2 regions of the Arthrobacter sp. A2-55 genome follow, and region 1 is predicted to be linked to the other one. Evidence: riboswitches for the same ligand, from Rfam matches in the RefSeq annotation. Region 1 holds a riboswitch; the other holds the start of a gene.
The links. A riboswitch is a leader RNA that binds a small molecule or an ion and turns the genes downstream of it on or off. The one in region 1 is predicted to bind cyclic di-AMP.

Region 1 (7,752 bases):
CATCGTGGACCGCGGCCGGATCATCGGCCTGTGGCAATACGACCCCGGCGAGGAACGCATCGCCCACTGGCTTTTCGGTGCCCCCACGAAGGCCGTCACGCAGCGGCTCAAGGAGGTTGAGGCGTTCATCCGCGAGGACCTGGGCGACTTCCGCAGCTTCAGCCTGGACTCGCCGTCGAGCCGGCAAAAGCGGATCGACGCACTGAACGCGGCGGGCTGAGCCGTGGGCCTGGGAAGCCCGGGGGCGGAAATCGAACGGGCATCCTGTGCGGCGAGAATCCAGCCGGTTCACATCGGGCCCTGAGACCCGGCCTTTAGCGGTGCCCGCCGAAAAAATCCCTCAACAGGGCCGCGCATTCTTCCTCGCGAACGCCCGGGAACACTTCCACCCAGTGGTTGAGGCGGCGTTCGCGCAGCACGTCAAACACGGAGCCCGCAGCGCCGGCCTTCTCATCCCATGCGCCAAAAACGACGCGCGGCACGCGGGCCAGCACGATGGCGCCGGCACACATGGTGCACGGCTCCAGCGTGACCACCAGCGTGCACCCGTCCAGCCGCCAGGACCCGAGCCGGGCGGCAGCTTCCCGGATGGCCACCACCTCCGCGTGCGCCGTCGGATCCCCGTGGGCTTCGCGTTCGTTGCGGCCCGCACCCAGCACTCCGCCGTCGGGCCCCAGGACGACGGCGCCAATCGGCACGTCCCCCGTCTCCGGGGCACGGCGGGCCTCCGCCAGCGCCAGGCCCATCCACCCGGCGTGCAGGGCCGTGGCGGGGGTCTCGATTGGGCTGGGTTTCGACGTGGAGGGCACGGCTCAATGGTAGCTTTTATCTATGCGCGTACTGGTTGCGGATCATCCGCTGATTGCCCACAAATTGACCGTCCTGCGGGACAAGACCACCCCGTCATCCGTTTTCCGGCAGCTGACCGAAGAGCTGGTCACCCTGCTGGCCTATGAGGCAACCCGCGAAGTGCGCGTGGAGCCGGTCAACATTGAAACTCCCGTGTCCCCGACCGTCGGTACCGGCCTGAGCAAGCCCACGCCGCTGGTGGTGCCGATCCTGCGCGCCGGGCTGGGCATGCTGGAGGGCATGACCCGACTGCTGCCCACCGCCGAAGTGGGCTTCCTGGGCATGGCCCGCAATGAGGAAACCCTTGAGGCCATCACCTACGCCGAGCGCCTGCCCGAGGACCTGACGGGACGCCAGGTGTACGTCCTGGACCCCATGCTGGCCACCGGCGGCACCTTGATTGAGGCGTTCAAGTTCCTCTTTGATCGCGGCGCCGCGGACATCACGTGCATCTGCCTGCTGGCCGCCCCCGAGGGCCTGGCGAAGCTGGAAGCCGCCCACGGGGAACGTGACAATGTCCACGTGGTGCTCGCCTCGATCGACGAGGGCCTGAACGAAAAGTCCTACATTGTCCCCGGCCTGGGCGACGCGGGGGACCGCCTGTACGGGGTTGTCGACTAACCGTTTCGGTTTTCCGGCCGTCACGCCCTCCCGAGTATGCAGCAATGGCGACTTAGGCCCAGCCTAAGTCGCCATTGCTGCATACTCACCGCGGGGTTTAGTACCAGCCGACGGCGTTGGAGTGGCCCCAGGCGCCGCACGGGCTGCCGTAGCGGCCCTCAATGTAGCCAAGGCCCCAGTTGATCTGCGTCTTGTAGTTGGTGCGGTAGTCCGCGCCCGCCACGGCCATCTTCTCCGCCGGGAGCGACTGGGCAATGCCATACGCACCGCTGGAGGCGTTTTCGGCCGACGTCAGCCAGCTGGATTCGCGGTTCCACAGCTGCGTCAGGCAGCTCATCTGGTCGGCGCCCCAGCCGTGCGCGGCCAACTGGCCGGCGGCGTACTGCTGTGCCGCGGCGGGGTCGTCCACCAGCACGGGGGCGGCGGCCTTGGTGGGGGCAGGCGCGGCAGCCTTGGTGGCCGGCGGCGTGGCCACCGGCGTGACGGCGTCGGCCGCACCACTGAGGGACTGGGAAGTGGCCTTGGCGGCCTTGGTGGAACTCACCTGGATGCGGGAAAAGTCAATGGCAACGTCTGTGGGCGCTGAGATGGCCGACGGCGCGGCGCTGGCCTGGGTGCCGCCGGAGACAAGGCTCGCGGAGGCCAAGCCGGCGGTTGCGTTGTTGGTGGCGGCCTGGGCCAGCCCTCCGCCGGCCAGCAGCGCCCCGGCCACGGCAACAATGGCCATGCGCTTGGCAGGTCCGGCGACCTTGGCGTCAGTGTGGGAGGCCTTGCGGGCTTCGCGGCGGGAGACGGGGCGAACAGGTTCGGCGCGGCGGCGGCCGTGCTGGGGTGCTGCGGACATAGGGATATAGCCTCTCTACGCCTGCGAGGTGAGCTGTCGGGAACGGACTAGAGCATCCGGCCGTGCGGCGCAGGCATGTGCTGCGCACGTCATCGGCTTAACCCCAAGGGTCTCCATGGAGGAGACCCGCAAAAATTGGGTCCCCCGTCTCTGCCGTCTGGTATGAACGGGAAATGGGCGGCGGCAGAGCTCGGCGAACCGTCCATTTGTGCCAAGGAACCGTGGATGGTTCGGCGGGCACGAAGTCCACCCTACCGAAGCAAGGCCCAAAAGTCACATTTTGGTAACGGAGTGACCATCCTGACATTTACTTAGCAATGCTAATGACCTATGCTAAGTAATAGAAAACACGAAACCAGTGACGCCAGGACTATACGCAACTTATGATTACTTCCTCAGCAACGCCCCCGGCTGCCCGCACGGCAGCTCCGCCATCCAAGCGCCAGGCAGGTGCCGGATTACTGGCTGCCGAGCTGAGGGTGGCCATCATGCGCTCCTCCCGCCGGCTCCGCGCCGAAGCAGCGTCCCGTGACATCAGCCCGGGCCAGTATTCAGTGCTCGCGGCCATCCTCCACGGCCCCCTGACGGTGGGACAACTGGCCGAGCGGGAAATGATCCAGGCTCCGTCCATGACCCGGATCGTCAACGGGCTCGAATCCGCCGGCTATGTCACCCGCGGGGAGAACCCGCTGGACAAGCGGCAGGTGCTGGTGCAAATCACCGGGGACGGCTCGGCCATCCTGCGCAAGGCCAGGTCCCGGCGCACCCAGTGGCTCGCCAAGAGGGTGGCGGCGCTGAGCCCGGAGGAACGCGAGACCCTGCGCGAAGCGGCCCGCATCCTGCAGGAGATGAGCGCCGTTTGAATTCCATGTTCAGGGCGCTGAAGGTTTTCAACTACCGCCTGTGGGTGACAGGGGCGCTGGTGTCCAACATCGGCACCTGGATGCAGCGCGTGGCACAGGACTGGCTGGTGCTGACCATCCTCACCAACAATTCCGGCACAGCCGCGGGCATCACCACTGGCCTGCAGTTCCTGCCCATCGTCTTCCTGGGGCCGTTTGCCGGGCTGCTGGGCGACCGGGTCAACAAGCGCAAGCTCCTGCTGTGCACCCAAACGGCCATGGGGCTGTGTGCCCTGCTGCTGGGTCTGCTGGTGGTCACCCACACCGTGGAGCTGTGGCATGTCTACGTCATTGCCTTCCTGCTCGGGGTGGCCAGCGCCTTTGACGCCCCGTCGCGCCAGGCGTTTGTCTCGGAGGTGGTGGGCAAGGAGGACGTGCCCAACGCCGTCGCCCTTAACAGCGCCTCCTTCAACCTGGCCCGCCTGGCCGGCCCCGGCATTGCCGGCGTGGTGATTGCCCTGTTCGGCACCGGGCCGGCATTCCTGATCAACGCGGCCAGCTTTGTGGCCGTGATCTTCTCCCTGTGGCGCATGCGCGTCTCCGAGTTGCAGCCTGTTGCCAGAGTGCCGCGCGGCAAGGGGCAGATTCGCGAGGGGTTTGCCTACATCCGCCACCGTCCGGACCTCATGATGATCATGGTGCTGGTGTTCATGGTGGGCACGTTTGGGATGAACTTCCAGATCACCAACGCGCTGATGGCCACCACCGTCTTCCACCTAGGCCCGGGCGAATACGGGCTGCTGGGCTCCGTCATGGCCATTGGCACGCTGGCCGCAGCCCTGATGGCCGCCCGGCGCAAGAACATGCGCATGCTCTACATAGTTGGCGGGGCCCTGGCCTTTGGCGGCACCGTGGCCATCGCAGCGTTCATGCCGTCCTTTGCCCTTTATGCCGTGGCACTGGTCCCGGTGGGCCTGGCGGCGCTGACCTTCATGAATGCCTGCAACACCACCGTCCAGCTCAACACGGACGCGGCCATGCGCGGGCGCGTCCTGGCCGTGTACATGGTGGTCCTGCAGGGCGGCACCCCCATCGGTGCGCCGCTGGTGGGCTGGATCGCCACCGAATTCGGCGCCCGCTGGTCCCTGGGCATCGGGGCGGTGGTGGCCATCGCCTCCGCACTGGTGGCCCTGGTCATGATGAACCGGCGGAACCATGTGCGGATCCGCGACCAATTCCGCAGCCTGCGCCCGTTCACGGTGGCGCACGCCCTCCACCGTTGAGGAGCCCGACGGCGGGGCCGCTGGGTGGGTTTCGGGTGAACTTTTGTTGCCTTAACGTCAAAGTCTGGGAAAATGGCCGGCGTTGCAAGCGGCTTGCGGAGGGCATCCTAGCCATGCTTTTTTGACGCGTGAACTTATTTCTTCATAATTGCCATGTTGCCGAATTTTGCAACGTCACAATCGCGAAATAGATCAATAAATTCAACTCACGGCGTCACGATCCGCCGATGTGAGACCAAGCGTACGTTGTTACCTTTATCACAATGGGAGCAAAAATCTCACAGAGTGGACGTTTTGGCCCTTTGTTACTTGCAAGTTCGGAATATTACGTAGGACACTGGCGAGTGTGAACACCCACTCAGTGAATTCTGCAGCCGCAGCAACTGTCCATTGCAACCCATCTGGACGGGCCCTGTGTAGTTGTCGAATGCAGGCCTAGCTCACAACCCTTACGAACTAGGCATTTTTGGCCCTGTGGCCGGCCCCTGGCGGGGCATTTGGTTCCGGTATACGGAACACATGAGGAAAGCATTCGCGCCGTAGCTTACGGCCATACACCGAGGTAGTTCAATGTCTGTAGCATCCGGATACGTCCACATTTCTGTTCGCAATGCCGCCAAGGCCGTGGCCCGCGGGGCGCAAAACCCGCTGAACCGCGGCTACCACGACGACCATGCCGTCTACGGCAACCCGGCAGCCTACCGCCGCGACGCCGATTCGGCCGCGGCCCGGCTGCGCGCCGTGCCGGCAGCCGAGACCCACCCCATGACGGCGCCCATCCCCGTGATTTCCGGCAGCGACAAGCTGCGCGGCGTGGCCCCCGACAACGTGGCGCGCGGCTTCGTGCTGTACGTGGGCGTGGACGAGGACACGGCCGCAGCGGCCGGCACCTCCCTGGCCAAGCTGGCCCAGGACATCCGCGCCTATGCCCAGGCCCTGGTGCCGCAGGCCCAAAGCTACGCGGCCGTGGCCATCGCGCCGTCGGACGCCGTCGGCTCCGCCCTCGATGTGGTCCGCTCCACTTTCGGCGACCCCACGGTGGCCAACCGCCAGCGCCAGGAAGCCGTGCGCGTCCCGGCCCCCGCCGAGCACCGGCCCTCCGGCGTGCTCATCGACCTGGCCCGCCGCGAGGTCCACCTGGACGGCGAGACGCTGAACCTCACGTTCAAGGAATTTGAGCTGCTGAACTACCTTGTGGAAAACGGCACCCGCACTGTGGGCCGCGATGAACTGCTCGAGGGCCTGTGGGGCAACGCCGACGAAGTCCCGAATGAGCGAACCATTGACGTGCACATCCGCCGCCTCCGCTCCAAGCTGGGACGCCTGGCCAACACCGTCCGCACCGTCCGCGGCGAAGGCTACCGCTTCTACGAGCACCCCGAAGTGGTTGTCTGGGCCGCCCCCGAGTACTCGATCTAGCAGCCGGCCTGGCACTTTTTTCCAAGCACGACGGCGGCCCCCTCACACAGGTGCCGGGGGCCGCCGTCGTGCTGGCCCAAGAGTCACTAAGCTTTGACCATGAGTGAACACCACCTGAAAAGACTGGTCCTGATGCGCCACGCCAAGGCGGCCTTTCCGCTTGGCGTGGAGGACCATGAGCGGCCCCTTGCCCAGCGCGGCCACCGCGAGGCGCCGCTGGCCGGCAAGTGGCTGGTGGAGAACAACGTGCTGCCGGACTTCATCCTGTGTTCCTCGGCCCTGCGCACCCGCCAGACCTGCACATGGGTGTGCCAGCAGCTGGGGGACAAGGCGCCCACGCCCAAGCTCGAGGACGGCCTCTACGCTGCGGGCGCGCTGCCCATGCTGTCGGTGGTCAACCATGTCCCGGAAACCGTCACCACCTTGATGGTCATCAGCCACATGCCGGGCATACAAAACCTGGCCCTGCGGCTGGCGTCCCGGGACTCGGACCAGGATGCCTACATGTCCCTGGCCACCGGCTACCCCACCAGCGCCTTTGCCGTGCTGGAGCACGACGGCGACTGGGCCACCCTCGATGGCCAGGATGCGCGCGTGACAAACTTTGTGGTGCCGCGCTAGGCCGCTTCGTGTACTTTTCCTACACCGCGATTTCCGGCATGAGGGTTTTCAGCGTCCACGTTTTGTGCTTCCGGACGGCGGCCCAGGCCAGCAGCCCGCCCAGCAGCGTGTACCCGATCAGGCCCAGGACGATGGGCACCAGCGGGGCCAGCTCGGCCCCGTAAATCAGGTGCCGCATGCCCTCCACCACGTGCCCCATGGGCAGCACCTGGTGCATGATGTGCAGCGGCTCCGGGGTGGTCTGCCACGGGAACGTGCCGCCGGAGGAGACCAGCTGGAGCACCAGCAGGATCAGGACCACAAATTTTCCGGGCGTGCCCATCAGCGCCACGATGCCCTGGATGAGCGCGGTGAACGCCATGGATGCCAGCACCAGCAGGCCCAGCGTCAGCCACGGATGGCTGGGGGAAAGCCCCAGGCCAAGGACCACCACCCCGTAGAGCAGCAGCGCCTGGGCCGTGGAGACGGCGGCAAACGGCAGCCACCCGCCCACGGCAATCTTCCAGGACGGCGCATTGGAGGCGAGTGCCCGCTGTGTCAGCGGGCGCATGGCCTGCACCAGCATGAACGCGCCGATCCACAGCGCCAGCACCAGGAAGAACGGGGCCAGCCCGGAACCGTAGTTGGCGGCGCGTGCCTGCGAGAGGGAATCCACCCGGATGGGGTCCGCGATGACTCCGGAGGCATTCTGCTTGTCCGCGTCGTTAGGGTCGGGGACGGAGCCGGCACCACTGCGCAGCTGGGTGGACAGTTCGCCTGCCCCCGCGGCAAGCTTCGCCGAGCCGTCCTTCAAACTCGCGGCGCCGGCGTCGAGCTTGTGCGCCCCGGCGTCGAGCTGGTTGGCACCATCCAGGGCCGCACCCTGCCCCGCGGCCAGGGTGGCTGCCCCTGAGGAGAGCTGCCCTGCACCTGTGTGCGCCTGCCCGACGGCGCCTGTGAGGGCGGGTGCCGAGGCCGCCAGCTGGCTGGCGCCGTCCGCCACGGCCTGTGAGCCGGCCGCCAGCTTCTGGATGTCCGCCGCATCTGTGGCCAGCTTCGCCTTGAGGTCCGTTACGGCCGGGCTGGAGGTGGCACCGGCCAGCTGTGCCTTGATCTGCGCGGATTGCGCCGGTGTGATGGTTCCCGCTGCCACCAGCCCGGACAGCTTGTCGTTAATGGCCGTGGCGGCTACCGAATCCAGCTGCCCGGCTGTGCCGATGGCGCCCTGGACCTTGGTGTTCAGTGCTGCATTGCCGGCAGCGACGGCGGCTGCGCCGTCGGCCAGTTTGCGGCT
Region 2 (7,752 bases), on a different contig from region 1:
CTGCCGCCAAAAAGCGCACCAGTTCGCTTGCCTGGGGCATGTCGCACGCCAGGACCAGCACATGGCCGCCGTCTGCACCTGCCGGTGCCCGCGGCCGGGCCCCGGATGCCCCAGGGAGGGCTCCGGCCAGTTCCGCGAGCCCGGCCGCCAGCCCCGCTGCGGGCCCGGAATAGGGCGGATTCTCCCGCGCAAAAACCACCCGGCCCGCCAACGGGCCCAGCCAGGGTGCCAGCAGTTCCGCCGGCCCGACGACGGCGACGGCGGGGGCTGTGGCCCGGCCCGAGTCCTCGCACTCCGGCCCCTCGCACTCCGGCCGGGCGTCCCTGCCCGGCCCCTCGCTGTCAATGAGGGCGAGGGCAGCCTCCACGGTCCGGGCCAGCAGGGTAATGCCCCCAACTGTGAGCCCGGCCTTCGGCACCCCGCCCAGACGCCGGGACAGTCCCCCGGCGAGGATCACAGCCTGCATGGGTGCGTGCTTGCGTTCACTGCCGAAGTCCCCGTCGCGGCATCCAGTGTCCATGAAGTTCATGCTAGCCCGTCCGGAACGTTCGGCTCCGTGCCACCCGGCCATAAATGTGCACTCACCGCATATTTACAGGAACTGCATTTATACTGGTCCCATGTCCATGGAAACCCTGCGCAGCAGAAAACGCGCCGCCACGAGCCAGGCGATCCGCAGGGCCGCCGTCGAGCTGGCCCTGCAGCAGGGCTACGAAAATGTCACCGTGGACATGATCTGCGCGGCCAGCATGGTCTCCCAGCGCACCTTCTTCAACTATTTTGGTTCGAAGGAGGGCGTCTATGTCGGCGCCGAAAAGGCCATGCCCACGCCGGAACTCATCCAGGGCTTTGTTGAGGGCAAGGGCAGCAGCGTGTTTGGGGACCTTTTCAGCATGCTGGCCCAGACCATAGTCAGCACCGAGCCGGACCTTGCCCTGTTCCAGGCCCGGCACCAGTTGATCCACCAAAGCCCGGAACTGCTCAAACGGGAAAAGGCACGCATTGGCGAGGTCGAGGAAACGTTCGTGCGCTACGTCATGGACCGCTTCCATTTCCAGGGACGCACCGAAGAACAAACCCCCGACCTTGAGGACGAAGCCCGCATGGTGGTCTCCCTGGTCTCGGGCGCCATGCGCTTCGCCATGCAGAAGTGGGTGGCCGGCAATTTCACCGACACCCGTGAGGAATTGGTCCGCTCGGCCTCCAGCCTGATCCAGCGCATCACCAGCAGTGAGCACTGGCCCTAATCCGGCGCCGCAACGGCCAGTTGCTGCGCAGCGCAAGCCGCGGCAGCGCGCCGTCGTACTTGGCCGGCAATCCGCCGCCCTTCCACTTTTACCCGTTCGCGTGCAAGGAACCTTTCATGACGTCGACCACCAAAATTGCCCATCCTCCCACAACGGGCGACCGCCGCAGCATCCTGCTGGTTTTTGCCGGCCTGATGCTGACCATGTTGCTGGCATCGCTGGACCAGACCATTTTCAGCACCGCCCTGCCGACCATTGTTGGCGAGCTCAACGGCGTCAGCGAGATGCTGTGGGTCATCACCATCTACATTCTCGCTTCCACCATCATGCTGCCCATTTATGGCAAGCTGGGCGATTTGATGGGGCGCAAAGGCCTGTTCATCTCCGCGATTTCCATCTTCATCCTCGGCTCGATCGTGGGCGGTTTTGCGCAGGACATGACGTGGCTCATCATTGGCCGCGGCGTCCAGGGGCTGGGCGGCGGCGGCTTGATGCTGCTCTCGCAGGCCATCATTGCCGACGTGGTGCCGGCCCGTGAGCGCGGGCGCTACATGGGCATCATGGGCGGCGTGTTTGCACTGTCATCCGTGGCCGGGCCGCTGCTGGGCGGCTGGTTCACCGACGGAATCGGCTGGCGCTGGGGCCTGTGGATGAACATTCCGCTGGGCATCATGGCCATCATTTCCGCGGTGTTCTTCCTGCGCCTGCCCAAGCACCCCCACGGAAATGCCCGCGTGGACGTTGCCGGCATGGCCGTGCTGGGCATCACCTCCACGCTGCTGGTGCTGGTGAGCACCTGGGGCGGCACCAAGTACGACTGGGGCTCGCCACAGATCATCGGCATGGCCATTGGCACGTTGGCCGCGGGGGCGGCATTCGTGTGGATCGAACACCGGGCAGTGCACCCCATCATGTCCTTGCACCTTTTCAAGGACCGCAACTTCAACCTGACCACGGCGGCAGGCCTCATCACCGGGATCGCCATGTTCGGCACGCTGGCCTACCTGCCCACCTATTTGCAGATGGTCACGGGTGCCAACGCCACGCAAGCGGGCTTTTTGATGATCCCCATGATGGCCGGGCTGCTGGTCACTTCCATCGTCTCCGGGCAGTTTGTCAGCAAGACCGGCAGGTACAAGTGGCTGCCCGTGGCCGGCATGTTGATTGTGGCGGGTGCCCTGGTGCTGCTTTCCACGATGACCACCGCCATGCCGGTTTGGCTCATCTGCGTCTACCTGGCAGTCATGGGCATCGGGCTGGGGACCAGCATGCAGATCCTGGTGTTGATAGTCCAAAACCAGTTCCCCAATTCACAGGTGGGCATGGCCACGGCGTCCAACAACTACTTCCGCCAGGTGGGAGCCTCGCTGGGTTCCGCCGTCGTCGGCAGCTTGTTTGCCCACCGGCTGGCGCAAATCCTCACCGAGCGGATGTCCGCCGGCGGCGGCCAGCAGGGTGGCGGCATCAATTCCCTGACGCCGCAGATTGTCCGGCAACTGCCCGAGCAGGTGCGCAGCATCATCATTGGCGGCTACAACGACGCCCTGACGCCGATCTTCGCCTACATGGTGCCGCTGCTGCTGGTTGCTGCGGTGCTGTTGATGTTCGTGAAGGAGATTCCGCTGGCAACCAGCATTGACCGGCAGCCCTCACCGGAAGACGCCGGCGTTGCGGTGGTCGGCGTTGCGGTGGTCGGCGTTGCGGAGGCCGGCTCCGCAACGGTGGACGGTTAGCCTCGACACGTCAAAGGGCCCCGTCATGGTGACGGGGCCCTTTGACGTGGTTGCTGCTTGGCTTAGTGGCCGATCGCGATGAAGACCGGGCCGGAGCCGACGTTCACGGAGTACAGAACGGTTGAACCGTTGAATCCGCCGTGGACGGCCATGCCGTTGCCTACGTAAACAGCGATGTGGGCCATGCCGCCGCCACCGTTTGCGTAGTAGATGAGGTCACCGGGCTGTGCTTCGGCCTGGCCCACGGTGCGGCCCAGGGACATGTAGTCCGCCGGCCAGCCGTGGAAGTTGATGCCTGCGGCCGCCAGGGAGTTGGAGGCCAGCGCGGTGCAGTCCTGTGCAACACCCAGCTGGGCGTAAGCCGCAGCTGCAATGGTTGCCCCAATGCCGCTCTTGACAGCAGGCTTGGCGGCCGGCGCAGGAGCTTCAGTGGTTGTGATGACGGGAGCTGCGGTTGCGGGAGTTGCTGCGACTGCGGCAGCCGGGGCTGCTGCAACATCGTTGCTCTGTGCTGCCACGACGGGTGCCTGCACAGCAGGAGCCGGCGTGGAAGTGACCACAGGGCTTGCGAAGGAAATCTTTACTGTGGATGCCGCCGTTACGCCGGAGGCCAGCTCCGAGTTCAGGCTAAGCGTGGTTCCACCGTCAGATGCACGCTCCACGGTGGGGGTTGATGCGTTTGCTGCGATACCAGAAGTAAGGACAAGCCCTGAAGCTGCTGCGATTACAGCGGCCTGGCGTCCGACACCACCGACGTTGGAGCTGACGGCTTTCGAGATGACGGAGATCGGGCTGGTCTTAACAACCTCGGCGCGGTGGCGCCCAAGGGCAGTGTTTGAAGACAAGAAGGATCCTCTCCCAAAGCCTGCGAGGTAAGCTGTCGGATTCGGATGGGAGTCACCCGGCCGCATTCCCATCCACCGCTGAAGACGAATCTTCTGTGCGGATGTAGTGCGACTTCACCCCTAGGACTTCTCGTGAAAACGAAGCCCGATATTGGTTCCCCCGCCCCTGCCAGACGATTGTTACGAACGGACCATGAGCAGTGGCAGAGCTAGGCAATCCACTCATGGGCGCCCGCTTGATTCGAAGCAGGCGCGGTTACGACGGTACAACAGATTTTCGCCAATGTCACGTTCCGGTCACGGTGCGGTGTCAAAGCCGTGACCTGGCACCCCCTGTGGAGGGATTAAAGCCAGCCTTGCGGGTCAACGGTTTCGTCATCCACCAGCACCTCAAAGTGCAGGTGGCAGCCGGTGGAGTTGCCGGTGGTGCCGCTCAGCGCAATGAGGTCGCCACGCTCCACTTTTTGCCCGACTTTGACGCCGATTGAGCTGAGGTGGCTGTAGCTGGTTGAGAGGCCGTTGCCATGGTTGATGACCACCCGGTTGCCACCGCCAAACTCATGCCATTGCGCGTAGCTCACGGTGCCGCCGGCAGAAGCAAATACCTCGGTCGAGCACTGGATGGCAAAGTCCTGGCCGGTATGGAAGTCTCCTGCGGCTCCGGTCACGGGATTGATGCGGGCTCCAAACGGCGATGTCTGTACCAGGTTTTTCAGGGGTGCCGACAGCGTCCCCTTGGCTGCCTGGGGTGTCACCTTGGCGGCCTCGACCTGCAGTGTCTGCTTCAGCTGACCATCAAGGTTGAGCGAGCTGCCCACGGCCGGGGTGGCAAAGCTGATGGGCACGTCCGCGGCCGCTGTCACCAGGGATTGCACCGCCAGGGCCGGTTGGGCGTCCACGGCCGGGAGTGCGCCGCCGGCGGAGGGAAGGGCGACGGCCAGCGCCAGTCCTGTCGCGGCCAGCACAATTCCCGCTGTCTGCCCCGCGCCACTGGGGAAGCCGGGCTTTCGGCCGGCACGGACCCTGTAACGGGATCCGGAGCGGGCCGGGTGGCCGTGCGCAGTTTGCGGCTTGGCCCTGCCCCGCTCTGCGGCGAGCGCTTCCCGGCGGCTGGCCGGGACGCCCTCGGGCACACAGGTGGCCTGCACAACCACGCGACGGCGGCCGTGCTGAATTGCCTCTGACACTCAATACCTCTCTATAAAGGCACCTGCGAGGTTAGCTGTCGGATTCGGATCTGAGTGCAGCTTGTTGATCCGGCCCGCGCCCGGCACATTGGCATCCCGTTGCAGTCCTGGCGGAGTGCGTGGATGGGATTTAAGTGCGTGGCCTGCGGGCTTCACCCCAAGGCGGACTGTTGGGTCCGCCGCTTGTGGTTCCCCCGTCCTTGCCTGAATTGCTTGCAAACCATCTTTTGAAGGCAAGGCTCGGTGTCAAAAGTTGGTAACGCTTTGGTTACAGCGCCGTTGGCTACTATACGGTAAATCTGGCCGCCGTGATAATTCCGTTATCTCCTGGGCGGCTGGCGCCGGGGCCATGGAGGGCGCCTTCAGGGCTAGTCAGCTCATGGAAACAAAAACATGTGAGGCAACTTCGGGAGGCAGTTCCAAGGCGCCTTCGATGCCTGGGACGCGAACCGAGATGTATTCGCCCACCTGGGCCAGCGAAATCTGCGCGCCGGGGCGCAGGCCGCCCTCGTCCAGCTGGCCAAGAAGCTCCGGTTCCACCTGAATGCGCTCCGAGAGCCGGTGGATGGTGACGGACTGGTCCGGGGAGTAGGTGCCCATGGCCTCCACCAGGGTCACCAGCCCGGCAGAGAACTCCGGCGCCACTTCCCCGCCCAGTTCCTCCAGGCCCGGGATGGGGTTGCCGTAGGGCGATTCCTCAGGCTTGCCCAGCAGGTCATACAGCCGCTGCTCCACGCGTTCACTCATGACGTGCTCCCACCGGCAGGCCTCCTCATGCACGTAGGCCCAGTCCAGGCCAATGACGTCGGAAAGCAAGCGTTCGGCCAGGCGGTGCTTGCGCATCACGCGGGTGGCCTTGTCCCGACCGGCGGGGGTGAGCTCGAGGTGCCGGTCCCCGGAAACTATCACCAGGCCGTCACGCTCCATGCGCCCGATGGTCTGGGACACGGTGGGACCGGAATGGTGCAGGCGCTCTGCAATGCGGGCCCGCAGGGCAACGATGTTCTCTTCTTCCAGCTCCAGAATGGTTCGCAAATACATTTCCGTCGTGTCAATCAAATCTGTCACGTCAGATTCCTCCTAATGTTGAGCGAGATTCCGGGCAGGGGCCTGACTCCCTACGTTATCGTGCTTAATACAAGGGATGAAAACGGTCCTTTGTTCCCGGCCGGCACCCACAGCCCGATTGTTTCGGCATGCGGCCCGCATTTCGGGATGGGCGCCATTTTGCGGCAGAATTGGCACCAGGCCCTTGGCGCCTTTACTTCCATCGCTTAAATTTTGGAGCAAACACGTGAGCGAATCCACGCCCCTCACCATCCCTGCCAATCTTCGCCCGGCCGACGGCCGCTTCGGTGCCGGCCCGTCCAAAGTCCGTCCCGAGCAGGTGGCTGCTCTGTCCGCCGCCGGTGCCTCCCTGCTGGGGACCTCCCACCGCCAGGCTCCCGTGAAGAACCTCGTGGGCGAGGTCCGCAGCGGCCTCAAGGAATTCTTCGGGGCACCGGACGGCTACGAGGTCATCCTGGGCGTGGGCGGCTCCACCGCTTTCTGGGACGTGGCCTCCTTCGGCCTGGTTGAGAAGAAGGCCCAGCACCTCTCGTTTGGCGAGTTCGGTTCAAAGTTTGCCTCTGCCACCAACAAGGCACCCTTCCTGGATGCCTCCTCCATCATCACCTCCGCCCCGGGGACACGCCCCGAGCCGGCAGCCGAGGCCGGCGTGGATGTTTACGCCTGGCCCCAGAACGAGACGTCCACCGGCGTCGCCGCCCCCGTCAAGCGCGTTGCAGGGGCCGACGGCGGCGCTCTGGTCGTGGTCGACGCCACCTCGGCGGCTGGCGGGCTGGCCGTGGACATCACCGAGGCGGACGTGTACTACTTCGCGCCGCAGAAGAACTTTGCCTCCGACGGCGGCCTGTGGCTGGGCCTTTTCTCCCCGGCCGCGTTGGAACGTGCCGCCCGCATTGGCGCCACGGACCGTTGGGTGCCGGACTTCCTGAACCTGAACACGGCCATTGACAACTCCCTCAAGAACCAGACGTACAACACGCCCGCGCTGTCCACGCTCGTCACGCTAAACGAGCAGGTCAAGTGGCTCAACGGCAACGGCGGGCTCGACTTCGCCGCCAAGCGAACGGCGGACTCCGCAGGGCGCCTGTATTCCTGGGCCGAGGCCTCCAGCGTGGCCACCCCGTTTGTGGCCCGGGCCGAGGACCGCTCCAATGTCATCGTCACGATCGACTTCGATGACTCCGTCGACGCGGCCGCCGTTGCCAAGGTGCTGCGCGCCAACGGGATCGTGGACACCGAGCCCTACCGCAAGCTGGGCCGCAACCAGCTGCGCATCGCCACGTTCGTCGCGATCGATCCGGATGACATCACGGCACTGACCAAATGCATCGACTACGTGGTGGAAAACCTCTAGGCATCCCGCCGGGAGGCCGGAACGGATAATTGATCCCGATATATTAGGCTCAATTATCCGTTTCGGCCTCCTCAGCGCCGCGGAGGGTCAGGCCGGTTCTTCCCAGAACGCATCCAGCTGGGCCTGGTCGGAGTAATGTCCGCGGACGGCGTGAATGAGGCCGTCCTGCACGCGCATCAGCTGACAGCCGGTGATGTCCAGGATGCGCCCGCCAAAGTCCCCCGTGGCGTGTTGGATGGCCACCACGTATTTCTCACCCACGGCAACGTCGAGGAGCTCGGCCTTGAACGTGCCGCCGGAGAGTGGGCCAAGCTTCGC

Region 2: another riboswitch for cyclic di-AMP. It lies ahead of LPN03_RS20815 (M23 family metallopeptidase); the one in region 1 lies ahead of LPN03_RS05680 (hypothetical protein).

Annotation. Positions count from the first base shown of each region.
Region 1 is NZ_JAJLOZ010000013.1:21,917-29,668, reverse strand. It holds gene LPN03_RS05695 (winged helix DNA-binding domain-containing protein) at 1-220, shown strand, start outside; gene tadA (tRNA adenosine(34) deaminase TadA) at 315-746, opposite strand; gene upp (uracil phosphoribosyltransferase) at 832-1,470, shown strand; gene LPN03_RS05680 (hypothetical protein) at 1,568-2,314, opposite strand; cyclic di-AMP (ydaO/yuaA leader) riboswitch at 2,319-2,504, opposite strand; gene LPN03_RS05675 (MarR family winged helix-turn-helix transcriptional regulator) at 2,698-3,177, shown strand; gene LPN03_RS05670 (MFS transporter) at 3,183-4,439, shown strand; gene LPN03_RS05665 (winged helix-turn-helix domain-containing protein) at 5,010-5,858, shown strand; gene LPN03_RS05660 (SixA phosphatase family protein) at 5,958-6,479, shown strand; gene LPN03_RS05655 (YhgE/Pip family protein) at 6,499-7,752, opposite strand, start outside.
Region 2 is NZ_JAJLOZ010000033.1:18,032-25,783, forward strand. It holds gene LPN03_RS10805 (molybdenum cofactor guanylyltransferase) at 1-520, opposite strand, end outside; gene LPN03_RS10810 (TetR/AcrR family transcriptional regulator) at 621-1,247, shown strand; gene LPN03_RS10815 (MDR family MFS transporter) at 1,364-2,980, shown strand; gene LPN03_RS10820 (NlpC/P60 family protein) at 3,043-3,825, opposite strand; cyclic di-AMP (ydaO/yuaA leader) riboswitch at 3,829-4,027, opposite strand; gene LPN03_RS20815 (M23 family metallopeptidase) at 4,170-5,012, opposite strand; cyclic di-AMP (ydaO/yuaA leader) riboswitch at 5,015-5,240, opposite strand; gene LPN03_RS10830 (metal-dependent transcriptional regulator) at 5,385-6,080, opposite strand; gene serC (phosphoserine transaminase) at 6,307-7,434, shown strand; gene LPN03_RS10840 (nuclear transport factor 2 family protein) at 7,522-7,752, opposite strand, start outside.